Regions from separate parts of the Ensifer sp. Root1252 genome, predicted to be linked through region 1. Evidence: riboswitches for the same ligand, from Rfam matches in the RefSeq annotation. Region 1 holds a riboswitch; each other region holds the start of a gene.
The links. Region 1 has a riboswitch for thiamine pyrophosphate ahead of thiC (phosphomethylpyrimidine synthase ThiC). Riboswitches for the same ligand answer to the same signal wherever they lie in the genome.
Positions count from the first base shown of each region.

Region 2: linked by a shared signal. The riboswitch ahead of thiB (thiamine ABC transporter substrate binding subunit) and the one ahead of thiC (phosphomethylpyrimidine synthase ThiC) in region 1 are both predicted to bind thiamine pyrophosphate.
Region 3: linked by a shared signal. The riboswitch ahead of thiO (glycine oxidase ThiO) and the one ahead of thiC (phosphomethylpyrimidine synthase ThiC) in region 1 are both predicted to bind thiamine pyrophosphate.

Region 1 is NZ_LMDT01000037.1:591-10,309, forward strand. Features, by position in the region: partial or broken gene ASD02_RS29725 (Zn-dependent hydrolase) at 1-611, shown strand, start outside; gene thiC (phosphomethylpyrimidine synthase ThiC) at 875-2,698, opposite strand; TPP riboswitch at 2,793-2,924, opposite strand; gene ASD02_RS29735 (sigma-54 dependent transcriptional regulator) at 3,102-4,463, opposite strand; gene ASD02_RS29740 (sensor histidine kinase) at 4,467-6,335, opposite strand; gene ASD02_RS29745 (dicarboxylate/amino acid:cation symporter) at 6,566-7,891, shown strand; gene ASD02_RS29750 (ABC transporter substrate-binding protein) at 8,143-9,411, shown strand; gene ASD02_RS29755 (sugar phosphate isomerase/epimerase) at 9,449-9,719, shown strand, end outside.
Region 2 is NZ_LMDT01000057.1:253,221-262,939, reverse strand. Features, by position in the region: gene ASD02_RS34755 (CarD family transcriptional regulator) at 285-854, shown strand; gene ASD02_RS34750 (RNA polymerase factor sigma-32) at 1,203-2,069, shown strand; gene ASD02_RS34745 (M48 family metalloprotease) at 2,363-3,874, opposite strand; gene ASD02_RS34740 (ATP-binding cassette domain-containing protein) at 4,272-4,988, opposite strand; gene thiP (thiamine/thiamine pyrophosphate ABC transporter permease ThiP) at 4,985-6,589, opposite strand; gene thiB (thiamine ABC transporter substrate binding subunit) at 6,621-7,649, opposite strand; TPP riboswitch at 7,699-7,816, opposite strand; partial or broken gene ASD02_RS34725 (GNAT family N-acetyltransferase) at 7,951-8,434, shown strand; gene ASD02_RS34720 (thiamine diphosphokinase) at 8,521-9,171, shown strand; gene ASD02_RS34715 (ABC-F family ATP-binding cassette domain-containing protein) at 9,175-9,719, shown strand, end outside.
Region 3 is NZ_LMDT01000007.1:83,921-93,639, reverse strand. Features, by position in the region: partial or broken gene ASD02_RS40575 (glycoside hydrolase family 19 protein) at 1-22, opposite strand, end outside; gene ASD02_RS09695 (hypothetical protein) at 180-431, shown strand; gene ASD02_RS09690 (hypothetical protein) at 562-819, shown strand; gene ASD02_RS40375 (hypothetical protein) at 1,003-1,125, shown strand; TPP riboswitch at 1,558-1,674, shown strand; gene thiO (glycine oxidase ThiO) at 1,907-2,893, shown strand; gene thiS (sulfur carrier protein ThiS) at 2,883-3,080, shown strand; gene ASD02_RS09675 (thiazole synthase) at 3,083-3,856, shown strand; gene ASD02_RS09670 (thiamine phosphate synthase) at 3,853-4,470, shown strand; gene ASD02_RS09665 (hypothetical protein) at 4,721-4,990, shown strand; partial or broken gene ASD02_RS40570 (hypothetical protein) at 5,014-5,148, shown strand; gene ASD02_RS40565 (hypothetical protein) at 5,220-5,429, opposite strand; gene trxC (thioredoxin TrxC) at 5,839-6,309, opposite strand; gene ASD02_RS09650 (EF-hand domain-containing protein) at 6,306-6,776, opposite strand; gene ASD02_RS09645 (DUF302 domain-containing protein) at 6,893-7,279, opposite strand; gene ASD02_RS09640 (efflux RND transporter permease subunit) at 7,306-9,719, opposite strand, start outside.

The sequences.
Region 1 (9,719 bases):
ATCTGCAAGGGATTTCCTGGCAGCGCGTGACCATAGAGGGCGTTGCCAATCATGCCGGTACCACGCCGATGGCGATGCGCTCCGATGCGGGCCTTGCTGCCGCGCGCGTCGGCCTGTTCCTGCGCGAGCACATCGCGCGATCAAACGCGCCGAGCGTTGCGACGATCGGAACCATGCGCTTCGAGCCGGACGCGATCAACGTCATCCCCTCGCGCGCGGTCTTTACCATCGACCTGCGCGACCCGGACGAGGATCGCCTGAGGGCGCTTGAAAGCGCGCTTTCCGGCTTTCTCGACCGGCTTGAGCAGGAAGAGCATGTGACCGTCTCAGTCGAGCGTCTCGCCCGGTTCGAGCCCGTCAGTTTCGACAGTGCGGTCGTCGCGGCGATTGAAGTTTCCGCGAAGGCCCGTGGGCTGAAGAGCCGGCGGATGACCTCCGGCGCCGGCCACGACGCCCAGATGATCGCCCGCATCGCGCCGGCTGCGATGATCTTCGTGCCGAGCCACGACGGGATCAGCCACAATCCGCGCGAACACACGGATCCGGCAGACCTCGTCGCCGGTGCCAATGTTCTGCGCGATGTCGGCGCTCTGCTTGCAGGCAGCCCTTAGGGCGCCGGAAGGGGCCGGGTGCGACCTCCTTGGAGCGATCAAGATGCTGATGCGGCAACAATTCCTCTCACCGTCATGCTCGGGCTTGACCCGAGCATCCAGCCGGCACCTCTGTGTCAGCCTCGTATCAACAGGCCGGCTGCCTCCAATGTCATGCTCGGGTCGAGCCCGAGCATGACGAAGAGATGGGCCATTGCGTAAAGAGCGCCGGAGCCCGCCGGGCGCCAGAAGGGGCGGGGTTGCCGCCCCTTCTGGCGTGGTCGTTATCCCCGTACGTCTGCCTCGCTGTCGACCGGCATATAGAGGTCGCCACCCTCACGATACTTGGCCGCCATCGCTTGAAAACCTTCCTTCTGCGCCTCGGCGCGGATGTCGTGCGAGATCCGCATCGAGCAGAACTTCGGCCCGCACATGGAGCAAAAATGCGCGACCTTGTGCGCCTCCTTCGGCAAGGTTTCGTCGTGGAAGGAGCGGGCGGTTTCCGGATCGAGCGACAGGTTGAACTGGTCCTCCCAGCGGAACTCGAAGCGGGCGCGCGACAGGGCGTCGTCGCGCGTGCGGGCCGCCGGGTGCCCCTTGGCGAGATCGGCGGCATGGGCCGCGATCTTGTAGGTGATGACGCCCACCTTGACGTCGTTGCGGTCGGGAAGCCCCAGATGTTCCTTCGGTGTCACATAGCAGAGCATGGCCGTGCCGAACCAGCCGATCATCGCAGCACCAATGCCCGAGGTGATGTGGTCGTAGCCGGGGGCGATGTCGGTCGTCAGCGGCCCAAGCGTATAGAACGGTGCCTCGCCACAGACAGCGAGCTGCTTGTCCATGTTTTCCTTGATCTTGTGCATCGGCACGTGGCCAGGCCCCTCGATCATCACCTGGCAGTCTTTCGCCCAGGCGATCTTCGTCAGCTCGCCCAGCGTTTCCAGTTCGGCAAATTGCGCCGCGTCATTGGCATCGGCGATCGAGCCCGGGCGCAGGCCGTCGCCGAGCGAAAACGAGACGTCATAGGCGCGGCAGATGTCGCAGATCTCTTCGAAGTGCTCGTAGAGAAAGCTCTCCTTGTGGTGGTGCAGGCACCACTTCGCCATGATCGAGCCGCCGCGCGAGACGATGCCGGTGACCCGGTCGACCGTCAGCGGGATATAGTGCAGCCGGACACCGGCATGGATGGTGAAGTAGTCGACCCCCTGTTCCGCCTGCTCGATCAGCGTATCGCGATAGACCTCCCAGCTCAGATCCTCGGCGATGCCGTTGACCTTTTCCAGCGCCTGGTAGAGCGGCACGGTGCCGATCGGCACGGGCGAGTTGCGGATGATCCATTCGCGGATGTTGTGAATGTTGCGGCCGGTCGACAGGTCCATGACCGTGTCTGCGCCCCAGCGGGTCGCCCAGACCATCTTCTCCACTTCCTCGGCCATCGACGAAGTGACGGCGGAGTTGCCGATATTGGCATTGATCTTCACCAGGAAATTCCGGCCGATGATCATCGGCTCGGACTCCGGGTGGTTGATGTTGGCCGGAAGCACGGCGCGACCGCTGGCGATCTCCTGGCGGACGAATTCGGGGGTGACGTGATCGGGGATATGGGCACCAAAGCTTTCGCCGTCGCGTAGCGTGACGCGTGCAGCGTCGCGGCCAAGGTTCTCGCGGATGGCGACGAACTCCATCTCGGGCGTGATGATGCCGGCCCGCGCATAGGCAAGCTGCGTCACCGCGCGCCGCCCGGTCGCGCGCAAGGGCGCGTGGCGGAAGGGAAAGGTCGGCGTCAGCCGGTCGCCGGAGGCAAAGCCGTTGTCTTCCGGCCGCACGTCGCGTCCGTCATAGGCTTCGACATCACCGCGAGCGATGATCCAGTTGCGGCGCGGTCGTGGCAAACCGTCCTCGATGCGGATGTTGGCATCTTCTACGGTGTAGGGACCGGAGGCGTCGTAGACGGTGACCGGCGGCTCGCCCGACGTCGGGTGCAGGGTGATTTCGCGCATGGGAACGCGGATGTCGGGATGGATCGTGCCTGGCTTGTAGACCTTTTTCGAGGCGGGAAGCGGGCCTTTTGTGACCGAGAGTTCTGCGGGTTTGGTGGCAATATTCATGATGAGGCTCCAAGTTTGCGGTTGGAGACCCAGTTCTGAAGCCGGAAGGAAAAGACATGTTCGCCTGAAATTCCGCGCGAATGACGGAATCGTGGCGTCAATGTCTGCACCGTCCCTACGCCAGTATGAACTGGATCAGGTTCAACGGGTCACTGCGCCTCGGTCGGCAAAGCCGATCCGCCCAGCAGTATCTCAGCCCCTTGWCGGGACCCCCCTGGTGAATGCCTAGAGATAGCCATCGATCCGGATGCGCAGTCAAGCGTTAATCCGAAGGTTGCGTGTCAGGCCTGTTGATTGCCCGGTAGAGCGTTTCCGGATGAGACGAAGCCGCGGGCACGCTCGTTCTTTTGGTTTTTGCGCATTTCCTGACGGAAAACCGCTCCGCACTTTTCCTGGAAATGCGCTAGCGGCCGGACTTCTCTGATCCCCGGCGATCGGCATAATCCGCACGGTTGATGCCGTGCCGCTGCAGCTTGTCATAGAAGGTCTTGCGCGGAATGCCGAGCGCTTCGATCGTCGCCTTGACGTCGCCGTGCTGCGCCCGCAGCGCTTCTTTCAGAATTTCCGCCTCGTAGCGCTCGATCCGCTCGGGCAGGCCGGCACTGGTCGGCGCCGCGGCAATCGGTTGGCCGAGCGAACCTTCGACGCCAAGGGCGACGCGCTCGGCGAAGTGCGAGAGCTCGCGCACATTGCCCGGCCAGGAATGAGACATCAGATAGTGGCTGACGGCCGGCGAAAGCGTCGGCACGTCGCGCTTGAAACGCTCGGCTGCCCGCGTCAGGAAATGCGAGAAGAGAAGGGGGATATCGTCCCGGCGTTCGCGCAGCGGCGGGATCGACAGGGTGACGACGTTCAGCCGGAAATAGAGATCCTCGCGAAAATCGCCCCGCTGGGCCGGGTCGCCGAGGTCGATCTTGGCCGCGGCGATGACCCGGATATCGACGGGGCGCACGATATTGGTGCCAAGCGGCGTGATCTCACGGGCTTCAAGCACTCGCAGCATCTTGACCTGCGTTGCCGGCGGCATCGCCTCGATCTCGTCGAGGAAAAGCGTGCCGCCGCTCGCATGCTCGATACGGCCGACGCGCTTCTTCAGGGCACCGGTGAAGGCGCCGGGCTCGTGGCCGAAAAGCTCGCTCTCGATTACCGTTTCCGGCAGTGCGCCGCAGTTCAGCGCCACGAAGTTGCCGTTGCGGCGCCGGCTCCAATTGTGCAGCAGCGTCGCCACCACCTCCTTGCCGCTGCCGGTTTCGCCGGCAACAAGCACATCCACGTCGGTGTCGGCGATATGCCGCAAGGTCTGGCGCAGCCGTTCCATGACCGGTGTCTGGCCAATCAGCGGCAGGCTCTCACCGGCGACTTCGGCTGCGCGTTTCAGCGCGCGGTTTTCCATCACCAGCCGGCGTTTTTCCAAGGCGCGGCGTGCGCTCTGCACCAGACGGTCGGCGGCAAAGGGTTTCGGGATGAAATCATAGACGCCGTCCTTAATGGCCTGAACGGCCATCGGGATATCGCCGTGGCCGGTGACCAGAATGACGGGCAGGTCGGGGTCGAAGTCGGCGATCCGGCGAAACAGCGTGAGGCCGTCGATCCCGGGCATGCGGATATCGCTGACGACGATGCCGTCAAAATCCGGGTTGAGGATTGCGAGCGCTTCCGCCGCGCCGGGAAAGGCGGAGACCGCGAGGCCGGCAAGCTCCAGCGTCTGCTTCATCGCCCGCCTGAGTTCGCTGTCGTCGTCGACGAGGCATACGGATTGCTGCATCGCTCAGGCCCTCTTCAAACGCACGGTGAAGACGGTGCCTTCTGGGCCGGTCTTGACCTCGATGTCGCCGCCATAGTCAGCGACAATCTCCTTGGAGATGGCAAGGCCGAGACCGAGGCCTTCATCCTTGGAGGTGTTGAACGGGGTGAAAAGGTCTTCGAGGATATCGGGCCGAATGCCCGGACCATTGTCGGCGACAACAAGCGAAACTGTTTCGGAGGGGCCTAACTCGCACCGCACACGGATCTCAGCGTCTGCCCGATCACCGAGGGCTTCCAGGGCATTCTGCAACAGGTTGATCAGCACCTGTTCCAAGCGGATGCGATTGCCGAGCACGCTGAGGCCGTTATCAGGCAGGTCGATGACGATCGCGTCCATGCGGCCGGCAAAGCGGCTGCGCAGCAGCATTCGAGCGCCTTCGATCACCTCCCGCATCGCCGTCGGTTCGGCGACGAAACGGCCCTTGCGCGCAAAGCTGCGCAGTTCGTCGGTGATGGTGCCGACCCGCTCGGTCAGCGCAGCGATGCTTTCGAGATTTTCGACGGCGGTTTCTTTTTGGCCGCGGTCGAGGAAGGTGCGCGCATTGTCGGCATAGGCGCGGATGGTTGCGACCGGCTGATTGATCTCGTGGGCAACGCCCGCCGCCACCTGTCCGAGGATTGCCAGGCGGTTGGCCTGGACCAGTTCCTGCTGCACCGCCTGCAGCCTCTCGCCCGTGCGCCTGTGGTCGGAGATCTCGGTTTCGAGGTGATCTCGGGCGAGGCTTAGGTCCTGTGTGCGCTCGGCCACTCGGCGTTCCAACTCATCGCGCGCGGCGCGTTCGTTGGCCGCGACCTGCGTCAAAGCCTGGCGCCGGCGAAGAAGGAATGCGGCAAGCGCCAGCAGCGGCACGATAACGGCAAGGGCCAGCAGCCTTGCCTCGCGGCTCGCGGCGCCAAGGGCTGCGTCTAGCGGTGCCAATTGCTCCAGCCGCCAGCTGGTCGAGGGAACCATGGTCTCGACCCTGAGGTACTGCCGCTCGCTGCTGCCGGGCAGAAGCGCTGTCAGCACGCTCGATCCATTGCTCGTTGGCTCGATCCGGCGGAACGGCAGCGGCAGCAGGGAGGCATCGCCGAACTGCAGGCTGTCGCGGATGGCGGCGAGGCGATCCCCGGGAATGGTACGGGTCGTCATGAAGCGCCAGGACGGGAAGCTGGTGATCAGCACGATGCCGCGCCGGTCGGTGACATAGACCGGCTTGCCGGAGGCGAGCCAATCGGCCTCGACCCCGCCGAATTCGAGCTTGGCGACCACGACGCCAATCGGGCCGTCAGGCCCGTCGACACGTCTTGATATGTAGAGGCCTGGCCGCTTGCTGACGGTGCCCATGGCGAAATGCTCGGCTTTGCCATCGCGCATCGCCAGCCGGAAATATTCGCGGAAAGCGTAGTCATTGCCGACGAAGCTGGTTGGCTCGCGCCAGTTGCTGGCAGCCACCGCCACGCCGTCGAGGCCAATCGCGTAGATCACCGCCGCATCCGTATTGGCGGCCAGCGCCTCGAGCTTTTGATTGAGCCGCTGCAACGGCTGGTCGCCACCCTTCTCAAGCGCCGTCTTCACCTCTACGTCGTCTGCCAGTACCAGAGGCAGCGCGCGCTGCCGCTCCAGCACTGCCCTCAGCAGCGAGGCCTTGAGATTGGCATCGATGCGGCTCTGGATGTCGACGGTTTCAAGCGCCTTGTTTCGCCCATATTCGCCGGCGAAAAAAAGCCCCGCTGCCAGCAGCACTAACGCTAGCGCGGCAAAAATCAGCCAGGCGCGGCGCATGTGCCGGTCGAGATCCTCTGGATTGATAGGGCTGGGCGCGGGCATGGACATGGCGGAATTGTGCATTATTCCGCGCAAGTTTCCAGATGATCTGTGCGGATATCCGCTCAAATATTCGTGTGCGTGATCCAAGATTCTCGAAAAAATGGCGATATTTCAATGGCCTGATCAGCTGTGCTGCGATCTGGCACGCCCATTGCAAATGACATCCTCATGACAGCCCGAGCTGTCGCGCTTCGGAAATAGGGCCTGGGAGGCCCGGCATGACGCCGGACTGGGCCTAAGTGGAGGATATCATGATTATCGACCAATCCGCGGAACCGCGCGGCAAGACACCTTTCTATCGTCATCTCTATGTCCAGGTTCTGGCGGCCATCGCCGCAGGCATCCTGCTCGGCCATTTCTACCCGGAGGTCGGCACGCAGCTTAAGCCGCTAGGCGATGCCTTCATCCGCCTGGTGAAGATGATTATTGCCCCGGTCATCTTCCTGACCGTCGCCACCGGCATTGCCGGCATGACCGATCTCGCCAAGGTCGGGCGCGTCGCCGGCAAGGCGATGATCTACTTCCTGACCTTCTCGACGCTCGCGCTCATCATCGGCCTGATCGTGGCCAATGTGGTGCAGCCCGGCGCCGGCATGCACATCGACCCCGCGTCGCTCGACGTCAAGGCGGTCACCTCCTACGCCGAGAAGGCGCATGAGCAGTCGATCACCGGCTTCCTGATGAACATCATTCCGACCACGCTCGTCGGCGCATTTGCCGAGGGCGATATCCTGCAGGTGCTGTTCATCTCCGTTCTGTTCGGCCTGGCCCTCGCCATGGTCGGCAAGAAGGCGGAGCCTGTCGTCGACTTCCTGCACGCGCTGACGCTGCCGATCTTCAAGCTGGTCGCGATCCTGATGAAGGCGGCGCCGATCGGTGCGTTCGGCGCCATGGCCTTCACCATCGGCAAATATGGCGTCGGTTCGATCGCCAATCTCGCCATGCTGATCGGCACATTCTATTTGACCTCGCTGCTCTTCGTCTTCGTCGTGCTCGGCGCGGTTGCCCGCTGCAACGGCTTCTCGATCGTCGCCCTCATCCGCTACATCAAGGAAGAACTGCTGCTCGTTCTCGGTACATCCTCTTCGGAAGCGGCGCTGCCGGGACTGATGAGCAAGATGGAAAAGGCCGGTTGCAAGCGCTCGGTTGTCGGGCTGGTCATTCCGACCGGCTATTCCTTCAACCTCGACGGCACCAACATCTACATGACGCTCGCCGCACTCTTTATTGCCCAGGCGACCGACATTCCGCTGTCGCTCGGCGACCAGGTGCTGCTGCTGCTCGTGGCGATGCTGAGCTCCAAGGGTGCAGCCGGCATTACCGGCGCCGGCTTCATCACGCTTGCCGCCACGCTTTCGGTCGTGCCGGCGGTGCCGGTTGCCGGCATGGCGCTGATCCTCGGCATCGACCGCTTCATGTCGGAGTGCCGGGCACTGACCAACTTTGTCGGCAACGCGGTTGCGACCATCGTGGTCGCCAAGTGGGAAGGCGAACTGGATGAGACCCAGCTTGCCGCAACCCTTGGCGGCCGGGCGCTGCCGGAAAGCCCGGTTCCGGGTCTTCAGCCAGCCGAATAAAGCTGCCTCCCAGGGCAAGACCGCATCTCGGTGCGGCAAGGCGTGGTCCACTTTCCGGTGGGCCACGCCTTTTTTCTTTTGCGGGATAGCCTCGTGGCGTTGCCGCCCTAGGTCATAGGCTGGCGGTTTGCTGCCGGGCCGCCAACGCCCCTGTGAAATTCTCGTTCTCCCCACTTTACTATACCGTCTGGACGGTATAGTAATTTGTCATCACTGATCGAGGCAAAGCGTTTTCTGGGGAGGAGACGAGAATGCATTGGACGAAGTGTGTGAAAGCGGCCGCCTTGGCCACCGCGGCGTTTGCCGCATTTCCAGCGGCTGCGGCCGAAGTATCGATTTTCTGCAGCTCGGCCGGCGCGGAGCTCGAGCTCTGCCAGTCGGCCTCCGAGGCCTGGGCCAAGGAAACCGGCAATACTGTCAAGATCAACAAGATGCCGGCCAATTGGGGCGAGGCGCTGCCGCTCTACCAGCAGCTGCTCGCCGGAAAGTCCGGCGACGTCGATGTCCTGACCCTCGACAATATCTGGGTCGGCACGCTCGCGTCGCACCTCGTCGATCTCCGGCAGAAGGTGCCTGCCGACGAAGTTTCCAGCCATTTTGAATCGTCTCTTGCCGACGCGACCATCAATGGCCAGCTGCTGGCAATGCCGTGGTTCGTCGACGCCGGCCTGATGTTCTATCGCAAGGACCTTCTGGAGAAGTACGGCAAGGCCGAGCCGAAGACCTGGCGGGAGCTCACCGAGACGGCGAAGCTCATCCAGGACAAGGAGCGGGCATCGGGCAGTCCCGACATGTGGGGCTATGTCTGGCAGGGGCGAGCCTATGAAGGGCTGACCTGCGACGCGCTCGAATGGGTGGCATCCTACGGCGGCGGAACCTTCATTTCGCCCGAGGGCGAGATCACAGCCAACAATCCGAAGGCGGCCGAAGCGCTCGATATTGCCCGATCCTGGATCGGCGGGATCAGCCCGGAAGGCGTGTTGAACTACGACGAAGAAGGCTCGCGCGGCGTGTTCGAAGCCGGGAACTCGGTCTTCCATCGCAATTGGAGCTATGTCTGGGGCACGACGCAGGCCGACGGATCGTCGCTGCGCGGTAAGGTCGGCGTCATGGCACTTCCGGTTGGGGCTGAAGGCGGCAAGTCGAGCGGATGTTACGGGGCGGGTCTTCTCGGTGTGTCGAAATACGCCGACGATGTAGACGCCGCCGTCAGCCTGGTGCGCTATCTCACCGGCGCCAAGGAACAGAAGCGCCGCGCGCTCCAGGCCTATAGCCCGACGCTGAAGGCGCTCTACGAAGACAAGGACGTTCTGGCGGCCAATCCTTCGCTGCGGTTTGCCGAGAAGGCATATGCCGAAAGCGCCTCGCGTCCGTCGCAGGTCACGGGCGCGTCCTACAACCGGGTGTCCCAGCGGATCTTCAATGGCGTGCACAATGTGCTGAGCGGCAAGGAAAGCGCGGACGATGCCCTGGCGAAGGTTGCGAGCGACCTGGAACGTCTAAAGGCGCGGGGCTGGTAAGCCCCCGCCTATTTCCCACCGATCGAGGACATCACCCGTGAACATTGCGATAGCACCGTGCTGCTGGGGCGTTTACTGGCCCGAAGGCAACGAAATCAACTGGACCGACTATCTGGACCGCATCAAGGCGGCCGGTTACCGGCACACCGAACTTGGACCCTACGGCTTCTTTGCCACGGATCCAGAGGTGCTTTCGTCCGAGCTTGGCAGCCGCGGCCTTTCGGTCGTCGCGGCGGCCCATGTCCACACACTCGCCGATCCCGCCTCCTGGCCGGTCCTTAAGGAAAAGACGCAAGCGATCTGTCGGC
Region 2 (9,719 bases), on a different contig from region 1:
TTATTGATTTCCGCAGTTTTTTGTGATAGGGTCCTTCTACTGATCCACAGAGGGTGTTTTTGCGCGCCCGAAAACCTCACGAAAGCAAACGATCTCCACAGCGCGGTTTTTCCAGATACGCACCGTTGCGTCTCTCTATTGTGACCGCGTTTGATGGGATTGTTTGGGTTCCTTTGGACGGACCAGGATGGACCCACCCGGCGGTATCCCCGTCTATCCCGGGCCTCACTGACCCGGCCCCGGCCAAGAATGGCCGGGTGCGAAACAGGGAGTTTTTGAAACGAATGACGACCCAGCAGAAAAAATCTTCGACACGCCACGGCTTCAAGACCGGTGAATCGATTGTCTATCCGGCCCATGGCGTCGGACAGATCGTCGCTATCGAGGAGCAGGAAGTTGCCGGCATGAAGCTTGAGCTTTTTGTCATCGATTTCGAAAAGGACAAGATGCGCCTGAAGGTGCCGGTCGCCAAGGCCGTCAGCATCGGCATGCGCAAGCTCTCGGAGACCGATTTCGTCGATCGCGCGTTGAAGGTTGTGCAGGGCAAGGCTCGCGTCAAGCGGACCATGTGGTCGCGCCGCGCACAGGAATACGATGCCAAGATCAATTCCGGCGATCTGATCTCGATCGCAGAAGTCGTGCGCGACCTCTACCGCGCAGAAAACCAGCCGGAGCAGTCCTATTCCGAACGCCAGCTCTATGAAGCTGCCCTCGACCGCATGGCGCGCGAAATCGCGGCCGTGAACAAGATGTCCGAGACCGAGGCTGTTCGCCTGGTCGAAGCCAATCTTAACAAGGGTCCGAAGCGCGGCAAGGCGATCGAAGAAGACGACGCCCAGGACGAGGCAGCTTAAAGAGCGCCAGTCCCATACCATCACGACAAGACAAAGCCCGGCCATCGCGCCGGGCTTTTTCGTTTGCACCATTCCTGCTTGCAGCTTTTTCGTCGGGGCGAGGGAACTTTTCTCGCCGGCGCGCATTTATCAAAGCCGGCAGGGATGCGCCGCCTTCCTGCCGGGGCGATCTGGGTGCTCTGATCTTCTGTCAGAATTCAGCTTCGTAGTTTGGAAGTAGGGCGCTGCACCGGTTCTTCAAGCTTCGGTGTCGTCGCACCAGCCGCCGTCGGCGTCGGTCGGGTCCTTCCGTCCGGCCCTTGGACTTCACCCGTTAGCGGCGTCCAGGCGCCCGCCATGGAGCGATCGATGAGGACTCTCACAGCAGACAGGCGCATGATCAAGATTGCGATGGAGGCGCCTTATCTCGAGCGTGAAGAAGAACACGCCCTGGCCACGGCCTGGCGAAACGATCACGATCAGGACGCCCGCAACAAGATCGCCATGTCGCATATGCGGCTGGTCATTTCCATGGCGGCAAAATTCCGCAATTTCGGCCTGCCGATGGGCGATCTCGTTCAGGAGGGGCATATAGGCCTGCTCGAAGCCGCCGCGCGCTTCGAGCCCAGCCGTGAAGTGCGCTTCTCGACCTACGCGACCTGGTGGATCCGTGCCTCGATGCAGGACTACGTTCTGCGCAATTGGTCGATCGTTCGTGGCGGCACCAGTTCGGCGCAGAAGGCGCTGTTCTTCAATCTTCGCCGGCTGCGCGCGCGGCTTGCCCAAGGCGATCGTCAGCTCACATCGCAGGCTATGCATGAGGAAATTGCCGCCGCACTCGGGGTCAGCATTGCCGACGTCCAGACCATGGATGCCCGCCTTTCCGGCAGCGACACCTCGCTGCAGGCACCGGTCGGTGGGGCGGATTCCGATGGGGGAGAGCGCCTCGACTTTCTCGCAAGCGACGCGCCGCTGCCTGACGAACAGGTGAGCGACATGATCGACGGCGAGCGTGCCCGCATCTGGCTGCACGACGCCATGGGTGCGCTGACCGAGCGCGAGATGCGGATCATCCGCGCACGACGTCTGTCAGAGGAAGGCGCAACGCTGGAGGAGCTCGGGCTCGACCTCGGCATCTCCAAGGAGCGGGTCCGCCAGATCGAGACGCGGGCGCTTGAAAAGCTCAGGGCGGCGCTGGCAACCAAGGCTCCGGCGCTGACATCGGTCGTGCACTGAAGCATTTTCGGGAGACGTGCCTACAGCGCCGCGCGTCTTATTAGACGCGCTAAGGTCGCTGTAGCACTTTGAATTGCTGCATGTTTTTATCCTTAAATCGAATAGGATTTAAGGAAACATGCAGTGGGTGGCCATCCCGTCCATAGGACGGGTGAACACGTGATGACGCAGTTGCACGTTCGCGCCGGAAACCTCAACGCGTCAAACGCGCGTCGGGCACGGCAAGCGATTTCGCATCTTTGACACGAAGACATAAGACGGCGTCGGACTGAATGGTGCGGCGCCGTTGGCGTTTATTCGGAAATGATCTTCACCCGGTCGCCCGGCTTGATGGTCGAGGTCACCTGCATGGCGTTGATCAGCCGGAACAGATCGAGCTTGCGGTCGGTACCCATCATCCGGGCCGACAGCATGGCGATCGTCTCTCCGGGCTTGACCACGGCGACGCGGATGCGCAGCGGCTTCAGCGACTGTGCTTCGGCCGGCGTCATCTTGCGGAACGTTGCGCGCAGCTGGTTTGCCGTCGGCTCCAGCGCGCGCGACCCTTTTGGAACGGCAGTCAGGAAGCGGTAGATGCGGTTGTCGATGCGCACGACCGTGACGTCGAAGTCCCAGCGATCGGCAGACGCGCGGGCCGTTGCGGCCTCAAGACCGTTGACGCTGATCGGACGGATGGTATCGGGCTGCAGGCCGGTCACCCAGCCGCTGGCGATGTAATCCGTCAGGCTCTTGCGGGCCGTATCGGCGATGCCGTCGAAACGGATCGCCACGTCGCCGGGGCCGGTTGCCAGGACCGCTTCTGCCTTGTTGTCGATCTGGAAGCCGGTCGGCACGTCGAAACGAATGCCGAGCTGGCCATGCATGAAGGTCTGGCCGCGGACATAGCCTTCCTGCGGGCTGTCGCCATAGAGCAGGCCGTCGATGCCGGCGAGATAATAGTCGCGCCCGCGGTCGCCGCTGGTGCCCTCGGCGCCAAACGCGCGCGCGTGCCGGCGCGCGAGATCGACGCGCTGCGGGGCATTCGGGTGGCTCGATAGGAAGTCGAGGCTCTGGTCTGCTTCCGGATCGACCGCGGAGAAGCGGCTGTAGGCGGCCATGGAATCGAGGAAGCGTGCCGCCGCATAGGGGTCGTAACCGGCCTCGCCCAGCATGCGCACGCCGATGACGTCAGCCTGGAGCTCCTGGTTGCGGGAGAAGGCGGCCAGACGCAGCTTGCCGCGCGCCAGTGCCTGCTTGCCGGCGAGATCCGAGGACAGCACCTCGGAGACGACGCGGCTGGCGATGACTTCCGCCTCTTCGCGCTGCTGGCGCTCGATGCCATGGTTGGCGGTGACGTGCGCCATTTCATGCGACAGCACGGCCGCAACCTCGGACGCGTCATTGGCAAGCGCAAGCAGGCCGCGGGTGACATAGAGATAGCCGCCGGGCAGCGCAAAGGCGTTGATCGCCGGGGAATTGAGAATGGTGATGCGGTAGGACTGCTGCGGGTTTTCCGAGACGGCCGTCAGGGCGCCGGCGATGCGGGCGACCAGCCGCTCCGTCTTTGCGTCCTTGTACTCCCCGCCGTAGCTCGCGACGATGCGCGGGTGTTCGCGCGCGCCGAGCTGGGCACGGGGGTCGTTCTTCTGGACTTCGTCGACGATCTGCGGATTGGAGGACGGCGATACGGTCGGCTCGTAGGTCTGCTCGATCACCGACTGGCAGGCGGAAAGCAGCGTCGTCGCAAGCAATGCAACCACAGCACGTGTCCGGAGGCCTCCGCGCTTGGGCGGGAACCGGTCGTTTCTGACTGTATGACTTTCCATGCCTCAGCCCGTTTCCCGTCCAACGCCACCCCACAACAGGGACTCGGGCGGCGTTGAAAGTCTTACTTTTTCAGCCGGATACGTCCGATCCGGCAAGAGTATTCCAGCCCTGGTCTTGCTGTATCTGATTTCAGCGCCACCTGCCTAGTTTACCCCGGTAGAAATAGTTGCCCCGTGGTATCACGGCAACGGATACGCGAATATTCGTGACGCTCCGGCCGGACAATCCGCGCGTCGCATGGCGCGGCGGTCAAATTGTGGCGGAGTACCACGCGCGCTAGAGCATTTCCGGTTTAGACGACGTCGCGGAAACGCTCTATCTGCCTGTTTCCACGCATTTCCTGACGGAAAACCGCTTCGCACTTTTCCTGGAAATGCTCCAAGATTCCACGTCGCATCACGCGTTGCCGAGAAAGCGGTTGATGGACGCCATATCGCGCCGTTCGAGAAAGCGCTCGACCGGGTCATGGGCGATGATACGCCCCTGGTCCAGAAAAAGCACGCTATCGGCCAGCGCCCTCACGTCATCGGGATGGTGCGTGATCATCAGGATCGTGTTGTTTTCCTGATCATGCAGGTCCTGCAGCAGTGCCCGCATACCGGCCCTCATGCCGGGATCGAGAGCGGCAAAAGGCTCATCCAGCAGCAGCAGCGGGCGATGTCGCACCAAGGCGCGCGCCAACGCCACACGCTGTCGTTCGCCGCCGGACAGCGTCGGCGGCAGGCGCTTGCCGAAGCTGTCGAGCCCGACGCGGCCGAGGGCATCGTCTATCCGTGCGCGATCAGCGACCGACAGGCGAAGCGAGGGGCTGATGCCGAAGCCGACATTGGTCGCGACGTCGAGATGTGCAAACAGGTTGTTGTCCTGAAAGATCACGGAGACGGGTCGTTCTGCCGGCGCCTGTCCCGACATCGTCTTGCCGAGAATGCGAACCTCGCCCCGGTCCGGCTCCTCGAAACCGGCGATGACATGAAAGAGGGTCGACTTTCCCGACCCGGAGGCCCCGGCAACTGCGACGATGCCACCTGGCTGAATGGCGCAATCGAAGTGCAGTGCGGTGGTGTCGTAACGAACGTCGACGCCAACAAGTTCTACCGCCGCCTGGGAATTCATGCGTTTCGTCCTTCCGGCACTCGCCTGTCGCCGGCCGTGCCGAGCATGGTGAAGATCAGGCAGATGAGGCCGAGGAAGAGCGCCAGACCGGCTGCATCCGCGGTGCGATAGCTGCCCATCCGGCTGTAGAGCAGCCATGGAAGCGTGACCATGTCCTGCGAACCGAACAGCGCCACTGCACCAAGGTCGCCGAGCGACAGCGCCATGGCGAAGGAGAACGCCATCAGCAACGGTTTCCGGAGCGGCGGCAAGTCGATCCATCGCAGGCGATGGAAGCCGCGGATGCCGAGGCTTGCTGTCAGTCGGTCGGTGCGTGCGGCATGTGTTGCCATCGCCGGTGCCAGGATCCGGTGCACGAACGGCAGCGCCATCAATGCGTTGATGGCGACGACGATGGCGGGGGCGAAACGGGCGACATCGCCGAAGGGGCGCAGGAGCAGAAACCATCCCGCACCGAGCACGACCGGCGGCACCAGCAGCACCAGCGACGTGCTGGCGGTGACAGTGCCCGCAAATGCCCTGGCCAAGGTCGGGGCGTGGCGACGCGCCACGACGATGCCGGCGGCGCGGATCATCGCGGCGGCCATGGTGACGCAAAAGAATGCCGAGAGGACGGCGATGACAATGCTGGTGACGAGAGCACGATGCACGGTCGGGTCGCCGGCAAGCTTCACCAGATCCGCACGCAGGCCGGAACCGACGACGGCGATCAGCGGTGCGCCGATGAAGAGCAGCGAGAACAGGATCCAGCCGGCGTCGGACGTCCGGGAGAGGCCGGTTCCTGCATCATAGCGTCTGGAGATTTTGCCCGCGGTTGCGCTTTGTGCAGGTTCGGTCGCGACACGCGTTAGAGCCAGGAGCAGGGCTCCGGTCATGACGATCTGTAGGGCGGACAGGGCGATCGCCCGCGGCGGGTCGAAATCGAAGCGCAGCGCCTGGTAGATCGCGACCTCGATGGTGCTGGCGGCAGGCCCGCCGCCGAGCGTCAGGACCAGCGTGAAGCTGGTGGCGCAGAGCATGAAGACGAGGCCGGCAGCACCTGGCAGCAATCCCCGAAGGACCGGCCACTCGACAAAGCGGAAGAGTGCGGCTGGCGGCATGCCGAGATTGGCGGCGGTTCTCCAGTATTCCGAAGGGATGCGCTCGAGCCCGGCGAGAAAGAGACGTGCGATAAGCGGCATGTTGAAGAAGACGTGGGCGAGCAGGATGCCGAAAAGGCCGTAGATGCTGATCGGCTGCTGCAGCCCGAGGCCGGCGAGGGCGGTGTTGAGCGCGCCCTGCCGGCCCCAGATCTCGATCAGCCCGAGCGCGCCGACAAGCACGGGCAGGCCGAGCGGCAGGGCCATCACCCGCAGAACCCAGACGCGGCCGGGAAAGCTCGGCCGGCGCGCAAGCGCCCGTGCGATCGGGATGGCAAGAACAACGGAAAGCAGCGTCGAAAGGCTCGCCTGCAGCAAGGTGAAGCGCGTTACCCGCCAGATATAGGCATCGAACAGCACGCTGTTGCCGAAGTCACCGCTCTGGAGCAAAAGGGCTGCAATCGCCAGGCCGACAAACAGCAGGATACCGCCGAGACTTAAAGTCCCGGCGGTCATCGTGATGCGATTTTCGGCAGGCGCGAACAAATGCGCCTCAGTTCTTGCTAATGGCGGCCAGCCATTCGTCGATCCAGGCCTTGCGGTTCGCCGCCACCTCTTCCGACGGCAGCAGGAAAGTCTTCTCCGGATTGACCAGCTTGCTAAAAGCCTCCGGCAGCGGCTCCTTGGTCGCCGCGACCGGCATCATCCAGTTGGTCGTCGGAATGATCGACTGGAACTCCGGGCCGGTCATGAAGGCGAGAAACTGCTTGGCAAGCTCCGGCTCCTTGGCGCTCTTGGTCATGCCGGCAACTTCGATCTGGATGTAGTGACCTTCCGAGAATTCGGCCGCCTGGTAGCGGTCGGTGTTTTCCGCCACCATGTGGTAGGCGGGCGACGTGGTGTAGGAAAGCACCATCGGCGCTTCGCCCTTGGTGAAGAGGCCATAGGCTTCCGACCAGCCCGGCGTTACGGTCAGTACCCTGTCCTTGAGCTTGGCCCAGGCGGCGCCGGCTTCGTCGCCATAGACGGCCTTGACCCAGAGAAGCAGACCGAGGCCCGGCGTCGAGGTGCGCGGATCCTCGATGACGATCTTCTGAGAGGCGTCGCCTTCGACCAGTTCCTTCAGGCTCTTCGGCGGCGTCTTCAAGGTCTGGGTGTCGTAGACGACGGCGAAATGGCCGTAGTCATAGGGAAGGAAGGTGTCGTCGGTGAAGTCGCCGGGTACCTTGACGTTGGCAGGCTCGATGCCGTGCGGCGCGAAGAAGCCGGTGGCCTTGGCCTCGGCGACGAGGTTTGTATCGAGGCCGAGCACGATGTCGGCCTTGGAGGCCGCGCCTTCGAACTTGAGGCGGGTCAGAAGCTCGACGCCATCGGCGACGCCGACATAGGTGACCTTGCATTCGCAGGTCTTCTCGAAAGCTTCGGCGACCTTGGCACCCGGCCCCCATTCGGTGATGAAGCTTTCATAGGTGTAGACGGTCAGCGTCTTGTCGGCAGCAACGGCATTGGCCGCGAAGACAAGTCCTGCCGTCGCGGCAAGCGCTAGCCGGCTAAGAACCTTGAGTTGCGATGAATTGGACATGGCAGGCACCTCTCCCTAAAAATGATGTTGCATGGGAAAAGGGCGTATCGATCCGATCGCGTCTAATCCCTCCGCCGGTATGAGCCGGATCAGGTTCCGCGGGTTGGCGTTCAACGCCTCTCAGCCTTCGGCCGCCATGCGGTCGGAAGGCACCCCGTTAGAGCGGGTAGAGATTTACCGCCGAGCCGGTTTGATGGCAAGCGAAGTTTGAGGACGGCAAAAGCGCCCGCCCCGCATTTTCGCGCCGCGGCGCATGGGGTAAAATCGTCGGCAGAGTTTGCAGACGCCGAAGGAGCCTGCGATGACTGACATGCTCGTTCGCCTTTATGCACTGCCGGCACAAGCGAGATCACCGCTTGCTGACGGTATCGGCATTCACCGCGCAATGGCACCCGAACGAAGCTTGTTGTTCCCTGGATCGAGCAGACATTTGGCTCCGGCTGGGCGGGCGAGGCGGAGGCGGCCTTCAGATCGACGCCGACGTGCATGCACATCGCGGTGTTCGAGGACCGGATCGTCGGCTTTGCCTGCCACGATGTCACAGCGCTCGGTTTCTTCGGGCCGACGGGCGTCGACGAGGCCATGCGCGGACGGGGATCGGCGAGGCGCTCTTGCGCGTGAGCCTGACGGCGATGCGTGACGCAGGCTACGGTTACGCCATCATCGGCGGCGTCGGCCCGGCCGAATTCTACCGACGCACGGTCGGCGCCATCGAGATCCCCGATTCCAACCCCGGGATCTATGCGGAGATGCTGTTTCCCGATACCTTGCCCGAAGATCACTGACAACGAGGACGCAAAATCGCCGGATCGCGCCCTTGTTCGGTTTTCTTGCTTTTCCTTGCCCGTGCCTTTGCGCTATGGGCTTTGCCATGGCCCGATCCACCTTCACCATTCTGCTCGGCGGTGCACTGACCCCGACCGATCGCCTTGCGCGCCAGCTCGCAGGCAGCCGCTTCGTTGCGGCCGATGGCGGCATGCGGCATGCGCGGGTGCTATCCGTGACCCCCGACGTCTGGGTGGGCGATTTCGATTCGACCGAGGAGGCGCTGCTCGCGGAATTTGCCGATGTCCCGCGCGAGCCCTATCCCGCCGCCAAGGCTGCGACCGATGGCGAAATCGCTGTCGAGGCGGCGCTGTCGCGTGGCGCCGAAGCCTTGATCTTTGCCGGCGCGCTCGGAGGATCACGCAGCGACCATGCCTTCCTGCACCTGCTTCAGGCTGCTTCGCTGGCCGAACGTGGGTTGCCGGTGTTCATGACCTCGGGTGAGGAGGAGGCCTATCCGCTGCTTGCAGGCGAGATCGAAATCGATCTGCCGAAGGGCAGCCTATTCTCGATCCTCGGACTGACCGATCTCATCGGGCTTACGATCGTCAACGCGCGTTATCCGCTCACCGATTTCACGTTGCCGTTCGGGTCTTCGCGCACCGTTTCCAATGTCGCGGAGGGTCCCCTTCGCATTTCCCTCGACACCGGCCGGGCGATCGTTCTCGCCCGCCCCTATGACCTTTCCGGAGCCTGAGCCTTGGCGCCTCCCATTCTGAAACTCGACGATATCTTCCTGACCTTCGGTGGCACGCCGCTTCTGGCCGGCGCCAACCTGCAGGTGGAGCCGGGGGATCGCATCTGCCTTGTCGGGCGCAACGGTTCCGGCAAATCGACGCTGATGAAGATCGCCGCCGGTCTTGCCGAAGCGCAATCGGGCGAGGTCTTCCGCCATCCGTCCTCGACCGTTCGCTACCTGCCCCAGGCACCGGATTTCGAAGGCTACGACACGGTGCAGGCCTATGCCGAGTCGGGCCTTGGCCCAAGCGACGACCCGTATCGCGTCGCTTACCTACTGCAGCACCTGGGTCTGACCGGCGAAGAAGACCCGGCACGCCTTTCCGGCGGCGAGGCGCGCCGCGCAGCGCTTGCCCGGGTGATGGCGCCGGAGCCGGATATCCTGCTGCTCGACGAGCCGACCAACCATCTCGATCTGCCGACGATCGAATGGCTCGAAGACGAGCTGACCCGCAGCCGTTCGGCCCTGGTGCTGATCTCGCACGACCGGCGCTTCCTCGAAAAGGT
Region 3 (9,719 bases), on a different contig from region 1:
GATAGTTGTCCTTACTGGTCAGAACAAATTTGCTGCACAGATATGGCGCTCATTGGGACTTTCCTTTTTACTAGTGAGTTGGACAATTACCGACCGGGCGTTGCATCGTGAACCACTCAAAACGGGGAACTCAAATGGATGCGGAACGGCGACCTACCGAGGAGAAATGGTCGAACTGCATGAGCACGTTTATTGCCGTGGCGCTCATCGCCTCGGGCGCGCCCGCTCAGGCGGACACGGCGGTGTGCTTGGGAAATCTGTGTACCGTCACTTCCAGGGACGGCACCAACCATGAAAGGTCTCTGAGCGACATCAATGAAGAAGCGAGAAAAGAATCGCTTGAGAACATTCGAGACGTTGATTGCAGTGTTGCAGACGATGCCTCCAAATGCCTGAAAGCAAAACTTACGCTGCAGCGCCTGTTCTACTAAACGCCATACTCCTTGAGGCCTTCTCACTGTTAGACGAGCGCGAGGCCCCCGCATTAATGCGTCGGTTCATGTTGCTACTTTCTGTTTTGTCGGAGAAAATCTCTCCGAGCCGGCAGGCTGGGAGCGTGCAATGGACTTTGAAAAGATCGGGCGGGGCCGCATGATGATGCGGCTGCCAAGGCACCGGAGACAGATCTCCGATGCCAACTTCCTCGCGATGACCCATTTGCTTGAGGCTTACGGCGAGGCAGCAATGAAGCGCGACAAGCTACGCGAACAACTGACGCCCGAGCACACGATGCTCGAGGAGTATGAAACGCTCTGTCAGACCCTTGAGGACGACATCATCAAGGTACTCGCCAGCGTTAGCCCGCGTATCGTGCGCTGACACCCAGTTCATTATGGCAGTAAATTCTTAGAGGCGAAAAGGTGCCTCTGTGCGCCAACCAGAAATTAACGGGCAGAACGCACGCTCTCGTTCGTTGCCGTCGCCCTCCTGTACCCCGCCGGTAACTCGGAACCGTAATCCAGCCCCCATGGATTGCGGTTCTTTCGCGTGACGGAGCATCTGATGAGCTATGATTGGGATGGCGCGCGCTGGCGCCGTATGAAGGTGGCGAGATTTGGAACCGCCGTGGCGTTGGCGGGTCTACTGGTCGGAGTCGCAACGCAGGTCGTGACCAGGGCGCTCTAGGCGGTTGGCTGCTCTAACGCCGAACTCGAATAACCCAATCGGCGAGCAGCTGCGACGGATTGATCGGCAGTACAGGCGGAATGACGATTGGTCCGGGCGCGATGTCGCCATCGGCGTAAGCATTCCAGCACCAGTCGCCGACTCAATATGACGTTCCGACTTGAAATTGCGGCGGTGGACACGAATGAAATCATCGCCAACGGTGAACCGGACTTCAGCAATGCCTGGCGTTCACAAGTCATTTTCCGCGTAGGCCGCTAAATTGACCTTTCCGGCGAATGAACCGTCGCGATGATCGTTGCAGGCGAAATGAATCGTGGCGTGCTTCTTCACGCTTCACCTCCCTCCTCACGGCGCGATACGCATTAAGATATGCTCTATGGCATGTGGATGACGTTTTTGCCCCGTTGGGAATGAACTAACAACGCTTGACAAAGCACGGCAGGGGCTGAGATATTGCTGGGCGGATCGGCTCTTTCGACCGCAGCGCAATGACCCGTTGAACCTGATCCAGTTCATGCTGGCGTAGGGACGGTGGGAACCACGGCATTTGCGACAGCTCCTTTGCTATCGCGTGGACGTGTCTCTATCTTTCCAGCTCCAAGATCTGGGTCTCCAAACGTCAAGGTTGGAGCCAGCCAATGGTTTTTTCAGATGTCGTACACGAGCCAAACCGCGGGCATAGACGGCAACACCTACGCCCGCTAGCAGAGCGGCGCATGGGTGAATGGCCCTACAGCGCCAACCAAGTATCTGCTCGAGCGGCTGCCGAATGAATCCGGTGATCATTAAAGGAGCGGGTGTCGTCGGTCTTGTCACTGCCTACGAGCTGGCACGACGCGGCATTGAGGTCGACGTCGTCGAACAATCAGAACGGATTGGCGCCGGGGCATCCTGGTTTGCCGGAGGCATGCTGGCACCCTGGTGTGAGCGCGAATGTGCCGACGAGAAGGTCGAACGCGTCGGCGCGACAGCTATTGAGTGGTGGCAGACGGCGCTGCCCGACAAAGTCGCGCAAGAGGGGACACTCGTCGTCGCCGCCGCACGTGACACACGCGAACTCGATCGCTTCGCGACACGAACCACAGGGTACAGGTGGCTTGATGCAGATCAGATAGCCAAATTGGAACCGGATCTCGCCGGCCGTTTCTCTCGTGCACTCTACTTTCCGAGGGAAGCGCATCTCGATCCGAGAGAGGCGCTGTCTTCGCTCCGTGACACATTAGAGGCCATGGGCGTGCGTTTTCACTTCGGCCAGATGACGGATGCGACCGTCGATCGCCGTGTCGATTGGCGCATCGATTGCACCGGCAGTGCCAGGCTCCCGGATGACGCGGCACTGCGGGGCGTGCGTGGTGAGATGCTCTATCTGCGCACCGGCGACATTCAGCTGTCGCGTCCAGTGCGCTTCCTGCATCCACGACACCCCATCTATGTCGTTCCACGCCGCCAGGGCGTCTTCATGGTCGGGGCAACAATGATAGAGAGCGAATTGTCCGGTCCCATCACTGCACGGTCGCTGATGGAGCTCTTAAACGCAGCCTACGCCCTGCACCCGGCCTTCGGCGAAGCGCAGATCACCGAAACCGGAACTGGCATTCGCCCCGCCTACCCCAACAATCTGCCGAGGATCACCAGAAGCGGTTCGATCTATTCCGTGAACGGGATGTATCGACACGGTTTCCTGCTCTCGCCTGCCCTTGCGCACGACGTTGCCGAACTTCTGCTCAACCCGGACCACAGATCGGAGTTCTATGATGAACCTTAACATTAATGGCGACGAGCACGAGATCGCCTGCTCGACGCTCGCCGAACTGATGGCAGCACTTGACTATGAAGGAAGCTGGCTGGCGACCGCTGTCAACGGCGAACTCGTTCACGCGGCCGACCGCGATCGATGGCGCTTACGCGACCATGATCGCATCGAAATTCTCTCGCCGATGAAAGGTGGCTGACCATGCTGCAAGTCTACGACACGGAAATTACCTCTCGACTGCTCCTGGGCACAGCGGGCTATCCATCTCCAGCCGTGCTTTCGGACGCCGTGCGGGCCTCAGGGACACAAATCATCACGGTCTCCTTGAGGAGAGAGACGGCCGGCGGCAAAGCGGGAGGTGCGTTTTTCGAACTGATCCGCGAGCTTGGGACGAAAATACTGCCGAACACCGCCGGCTGCCACACCGCCAAGGAGGCGGTGCTCACTGCCAAGATGGCGCGCGAGGTTTTTAAGACGAACTGGATCAAGCTCGAAGTGATCGGCAATCACGACACATTGCAGCCGGATGTGTTCGCGCTGGTCGAAGCCGCACGGATCCTTTCGAACGAAGGCTTCGAGGTCTTTCCCTATACGACCGACGATCTAGTCGTTGCCGAGCGCCTGCTGGAGGCTGACTGCCGCGTGTTGATGCCCTGGTGTGCTCCGATCGGCAGTGCCATGGGGCCGCAAAACCTGTCCGCCTTGAGGTCGATGCGCGCACACTTCCCGGACGTGCCTCTGATTGTCGATGCGGGCATCGGCCGCCCTTCGCATGCAACGACGGTGATGGAGCTCGGTTTCGATGCCGTGCTCCTGAATACGGCGGTGGCCGGTGCCGGAAATCCGGCCGTGATGGCATCGGGCTTTGCCAAGGCGATCGCGGCCGGGCGGCTGGCTTTTGAAGCCGGCATGCTCGAACCGAGAGACATGGCAGTCCCCTCCACCCCGTTGATCGGAAAGGCGGTCTTCTCATGAAGCTCGATCCCTTTTACCTCATTGTCGACAGCGCGCATTGGGTCGAGCGCCTCGTTCCAATAGGAGTCAGGCTGGTCCAGCTTCGCATCAAGGAAAGACCCGATAGCGAGGTTCGTAGCGATATCCGCATCGCCAGAACCATATGCGACAGACACGGTTGCCAACTTGTCGTCAACGACCATTGGCGCGTGGCGATCGACGAAGGCTGCGATTTCGTTCATCTCGGTCAGGAAGATCTGGCGCAAGCTGACGTGGCCGCGATCCGTGGGGCCGGACTGAAGCTGGGAATCAGCACACATGACGAGGCCGAACTCGATATGGCGCTCTCCGTCGCGCCCGACTATGTCGCGTTGGGACCGGTCTATCCGACTGTTCTCAAGAAGATGAAGTGGGCGCCGCAGGGGCTTGCCCGCCTCACCACATGGAGGAAGAAAATCGGATCGACCCCGCTGGTTGCGATCGGTGGACTGAACATTGAACGCATTGATGGCGTCCTCACCCATGGCGCGGATTGTGCCGCGGTCGTGACCGACATTACACGTAGCCAGGATCCCGAGGGCCGAACAGGACAATGGATCGCTGCAACCTCACGATGGCGCACTGCGCCAGCTTGACGAGATCTTCGTTTCCCGGTCCACGCCCACGCCGAGTACCGTCCCCGGATGAGCCTCGCCCTCAGACAAGCCGCAACATCGGAAAATCGGCCGAATACAGATGCCTCGAAGAATTTCTCGAGGCTGAACATCAGTTTGTCAGAATTATCGCAGTCATTCGCTAACGTGTGACGGCGTCCTCACCGGCGATCCTTTTTTCGCAAGCATCGTCGAGGTATATAAAAACCTGAAGGTTCTGTGGTCGAGGAAGATGTCCATTGTTGCAGTAAAGGTTTTGTCGACTGTCAACGCCCCTTATGGGACGAAGCTTTCGGCTGAGCAATTGGCATCCAAGATTTCCGATCCTGCCAGCGCAGTCAATTTCGATGCGTCGGCGTTCTCTTTTTTTTCCGAGGTAGACGAGAACCTTCAGATCTCGTTCCTTGGCGAAATGCACGTTGATCCGGCGATCGCTTCCGACTTAGCACGGAAGTTCTCGGCACTTGCCGGTTACCCGCTACCTTTGGCGCGGGCGGCATAATTGGTCGAACACCCAGCCAGCAGATGGGGGACCTGTTTGACCACGCTGGCTGCATTATCGATCAGGCAAGCTCCCAACTCACATTGATCGACAATTGGACTTTTGGAGGCGGTACCGCCCTGATGCTCCAGATCGATCATCGCGAGAGCTTTGATGTCGACATCTTCATCGATGATCCGCAGCTTCTGCCATACCTGAACCCAGAGACACAAGGCTACGCGCTCGATATCTACCCTGACGGCTGTGGGTCCGGTGGATCAAGAGCGTTGGAGATCATCTTCGAACAAGCTGGCGAGATCGACTTTATCTGCGCGCCCAACAACGCCATCACCACTGGCCCGAGCAAAAACTCCCCTCGCCGCGCCTTTGCGGTCAGATAGCACAGATCACCGCCGGCCGAGTTGATGAGACCTGCACTTTCAAAAATGTAGGTCCTCATTGCGGCGGCGTTTTCCAGCCCCATCGTCTCACAAGCATCCTTTTAGGGCGGACAAGTCCAAAGGTCTCTTCCGATGCAGGCTCGCGCGGAGCTGATGACCTTGACGGCCGGGCATCGCCGTGAAACTGGCTCCGTGCGCGCGATGTGCCCATGCTGGCCATGCCGCACGATCAGAAGAGGATGAGCGTACCAGGCGGCGGCCGCCAAAGCGGCCAAAGCCCGTTCGCGCGCGGCTTGACCGGCTAAAAGGGTCGCCGAAAGAGGTTCAGCGCAAGCGCCGGCCGCAGGCCGGGAACCGGGAACGACTACCCCCGGCAAGCCGCTCCACTTTGTCGAGGCCTTCATCCTTCGCGACCGGACGACGCCGCCCCGGCGGAACCGATGACCCAGCGATACCCATGGTGTCGCTTTACTGTACTCCACGGAGATGAGTGCGTGTCCAGTCGACGATCTGGCCCGCGCTCATTGCTCCGGACACCCGGGCAAGCTCACGGCCCCCGGAGAACAGGATCAAGGTTGGGATCCCCCGGATGCCAAGCGTTGACGCAATCTCCTGATTGGCTTCCGAATTGAGCTTCACAAGACGTATTTCGGGCTCGAGGATTCTGGCGGCCTCCTGATATGCAGGGGCCATCATCCGGCAGGGGCCGCACCATGGAGCCCAGAGATCAATCAGGACGGGGATGTCACTCCGACTGGTTTGTCTGCGAAACATCTCTGCGTCAGCGTCAATCGGATGGCCGTTGAAGAGTGCCCGGCGACAGGTCCCACACTTGGCTGTGACGGCGGTGCGGCCCGCGGCCAGCCGGTTTACAGCCGCGCAGTTAGGACATCGACGTGTTTTACCATTGTCAACCAACGTGCCTTGTCGATGGATCATCCCCGCCGTTGGGCGCGAAATTCCCACGGTGTAACCCGCCCGTCCTTGTCCGTATCAGCCGCTTCGAAGCGAGCCTTACCGGCCGTCAAGAACTCGGCCTTGCTGACCTTTCCACTCTTATCCGTGTCGATTTTGGTGAAACTGGCCTTCTTTCGTTCCTGCATGGCCTTTTGCCGCGCTTCATTGAAGCCTTGGCCTGGGCCCATGCGCACACTCATATATTCATCTTCTGTTAGTTCGCCGTCATCGTCACCGTCCATCGCGGCGAAGATCGTTTCGACCTGGTCGGCGGCTTCATCGTCACTGATGACGCCGTCATCGTTCGTGTCGATCGTTCCTATTCGCTCCATCATCATCCCTGGGCCGTAGCCATGCCACCGCCCCCATCTCGCACCATAGTCGTCAGCCAATGCTTGTCCCGAGAAAAAGCCAAGCGCGATCAATGCGATGCCAGAAACCTTGAACATTATGAGTGCTCCTTTTGAAGACAAAAGAAGGCTAGCTTATCGTACGGCGTCGGACATTGAGCGAGGTCAACAGACGGGGCAATGAATTGCGGTTCGCCCCTACGGCGCGCCCGCGCTCAGAGGCCGTCGATGACCTTCTCCAGCATCGATCGCACCTGCTTTGCCGTCACCAGTAGCTCGGGATTGTCGATCGCCTGCATAGAGGCGACGGGATCGATCGCCGCAACTTCGGTCTTGCCTGGCCCAGCATCCTGCACGATGACATTGCAAGGCAGCATCGTCCCGACCTTGTCCTCGATCTTCAAGGCCTCATACGCCATGTGCGGATTGCAGGCGCCGAGAATCCTATAGGATCGGAAGTCTGCGTTGATCTTCTTTTTCAGCGTCTCCTTCACGTCGATTTCCGTGATGATGCCGAAGCCGGAATTCTTCAGTGCTTCGGTCGTTCTCTGCACGGCCTCATCGAAGCCACAGGTAAGCGTCTTGGCGAAATAGTAGCTCATCGGCATCTCCTTTGTTCAATCATGTCTCAGGTTGGCTCAAGCTCGTGCTCTTCGTGCTCCGGCAATTTGCTCGGTTGGGGACCCGGCCGGAACGTCTCGCTGCCGCGGCCATCGCCTCTGAGGGCGATATAGATCGCGGGGATGACCAAAACAGTGAGCACGGTCGAGGAGATCAGGCCGAAGAGCAGCGAGATCGCGAGGCCTTGGAAGATCGGATCCACGAGAATGACCGCTGCGCCGATCATCGCCGCGATCGCGGTGAGCAGGATCGGTTTGAAGCGGATCGCGCCGGCTTCGAGCAGCACGTCGATCAACGGTCGGTCCGGACTGCGGGCAAGACGGATGAAATCGGCAAGCAGAATCGAGTTACGAACGATGATCCCGGCGAGGGCGATGAAGCCAATCATCGAGGTCGCCGAAAACGGTGCTCCGAACAGCCAGTGGCCCACCATGATGCCGATGAAGGTCAGAGGAATCGGCGTCAGGATCACCAAGGGGAGTTTGAACGAGCCAAATTGGGCGACCACGAGGATGTAGATTCCGATGACCGAAACGATGAAGGCGGCACCCATGTCTCGGAAAGTGACCCAGGTCACCTCCCATTCACCATCCCAAAGCAAGGTTGGTCCCAACTCGTCATCCGGTTGTCCGTGAAACGCGATAGCCGGTTTCGGCACGTCGCCCCAGTTGGCCCGTTCGATGGCCTTTGCCACCGCCATCATGCCGTAGACTGGCGCCTCGAACTCGCCCGCGAGCTCGGCCGTCACCATCTCGGCAGACCGGCCGTTGTGTCGGAAGATTGGGAAGGATGCCGGCTCGCGCCTGAGCGTCACAACGTCGCCAAGCTCGACGATGCCGCGTTCGCCGGGCAGCGCATTGGCGGGAACCGGCGTCGCCAGCGTTCGCTCGCTAACGACTTTCGCACTTTTGGCAAGTGCGATGCGGATCGGAATCGGCGGCCGGCCGCCGCCGCGATGCGAATAGCCGACTGCCGTTCCCGCGTAAAGAGAGCGGATGGAGTCGTAGACGTCGCTTTGCTCGACGCCGTGATATTCCAGATTGTCCTGGTCGATCGCCAACCGCAAACGCTCGGGCCGAACGCCGAAGGAATCGTCCACATCGACGATGAAGGGGATGCTCTCGAAAGCCTCCCTGGTCTTGGCGGCGACTGCGCGCCGGGTCTCGGCGTCGGGGCCATAGATCTCGGCAATGAGCGTTGACATCACCGGCGGACCAGGCGGCGGCTCCACCACTTTGACCGACGTGCCGGCAGGAACGTCCTGTCCCTGCAGCCGGGTGCGGATGTCGAGCGCAATGTCATGGCTGGCGCGACTGCGTTCGCTCTTCGGAACCAAGTTGACCTGTACGTCGCCCAGTTCCGGTGAGGAGCGCAGATAGTAGTGGCGCACGAGGCCGTTGAAGTTGAACGGTGCGGACGTTCCGGCGTAGGTCTGGAAGGACGTCGTCTCAGGAATCGCGACCAGCCGTGCTACGACCTGCTGCAAGACGCGGTCCGTGGCTTCCACCGACGCCCCTTCCGGCAGATCAACCAAGACCTGCAACTCGGCCTTATTGTCGAACGGCAGCAGCTTGACTGTGACGTCCTTGGTATAGATGAGGCCAAGCGAGAGGACGGTTGCAACGCCCACCAGCAGCAGAAATGTCCACGCGCGAGCGCGCGACTGCAGGATCGGTCTGGCAGCGGCGACATAGGCCTTGCCAAGCCATCCACCACGGCTATCGCGGTCGCTATGGACACCTGGGTGACCTGCAGTCTCCCTGCCGGCGAGCTTCGTCATCAGCCACGGCGTCAGCATCACCGCAACGAAGAACGAGAACAACATGGCCGCCGAGGCATTTACGGGAATCGGACTCATATAGGGGCCCATCATGCCCGACACGAAGAGCATCGGCAGCAACGCGACCACGACAGTCATAGTGGCGACGATTGTCGGGTTGCCGACTTCGGCAACCGCCTCTGTCGCGGCCCGGATCCGGCTGCGTCCATCCTTCATCGCCCAGTGCCGGGCGATGTTCTCGATCAAGACGATGGCGTCGTCGACAAGAATGCCGATCGAGAATATGAGTGCGAACAGGCTCACCCGGTTCAACGTGTAGCCCATGACCCGGGAGGCCAATAGGGTCAGCAGGATTGTCGTCGGGATGACCACAGCGACGACGAGCGCTTCACGCCAGCCGATCGCAACCGCGACGAGCAGAACGATCGAGACGGTGGCGAGACCAAGATGGAAGAGGAGCTCATTCGCCTTTTCGCTGGCCGTTTCGCCGTAGTCGCGGGTGATCACCATCTCGACTTCCTCGGGAAAGATTTGCCCGCGGACCTGTTCGAGGCGGTGAATAATGTCTTCAGCAATTGCGACGGCATTGGTGCCGGTCCGCTTGGCGATCGCCAGCGAGACTGTCGGAACCCGCTCCAGGC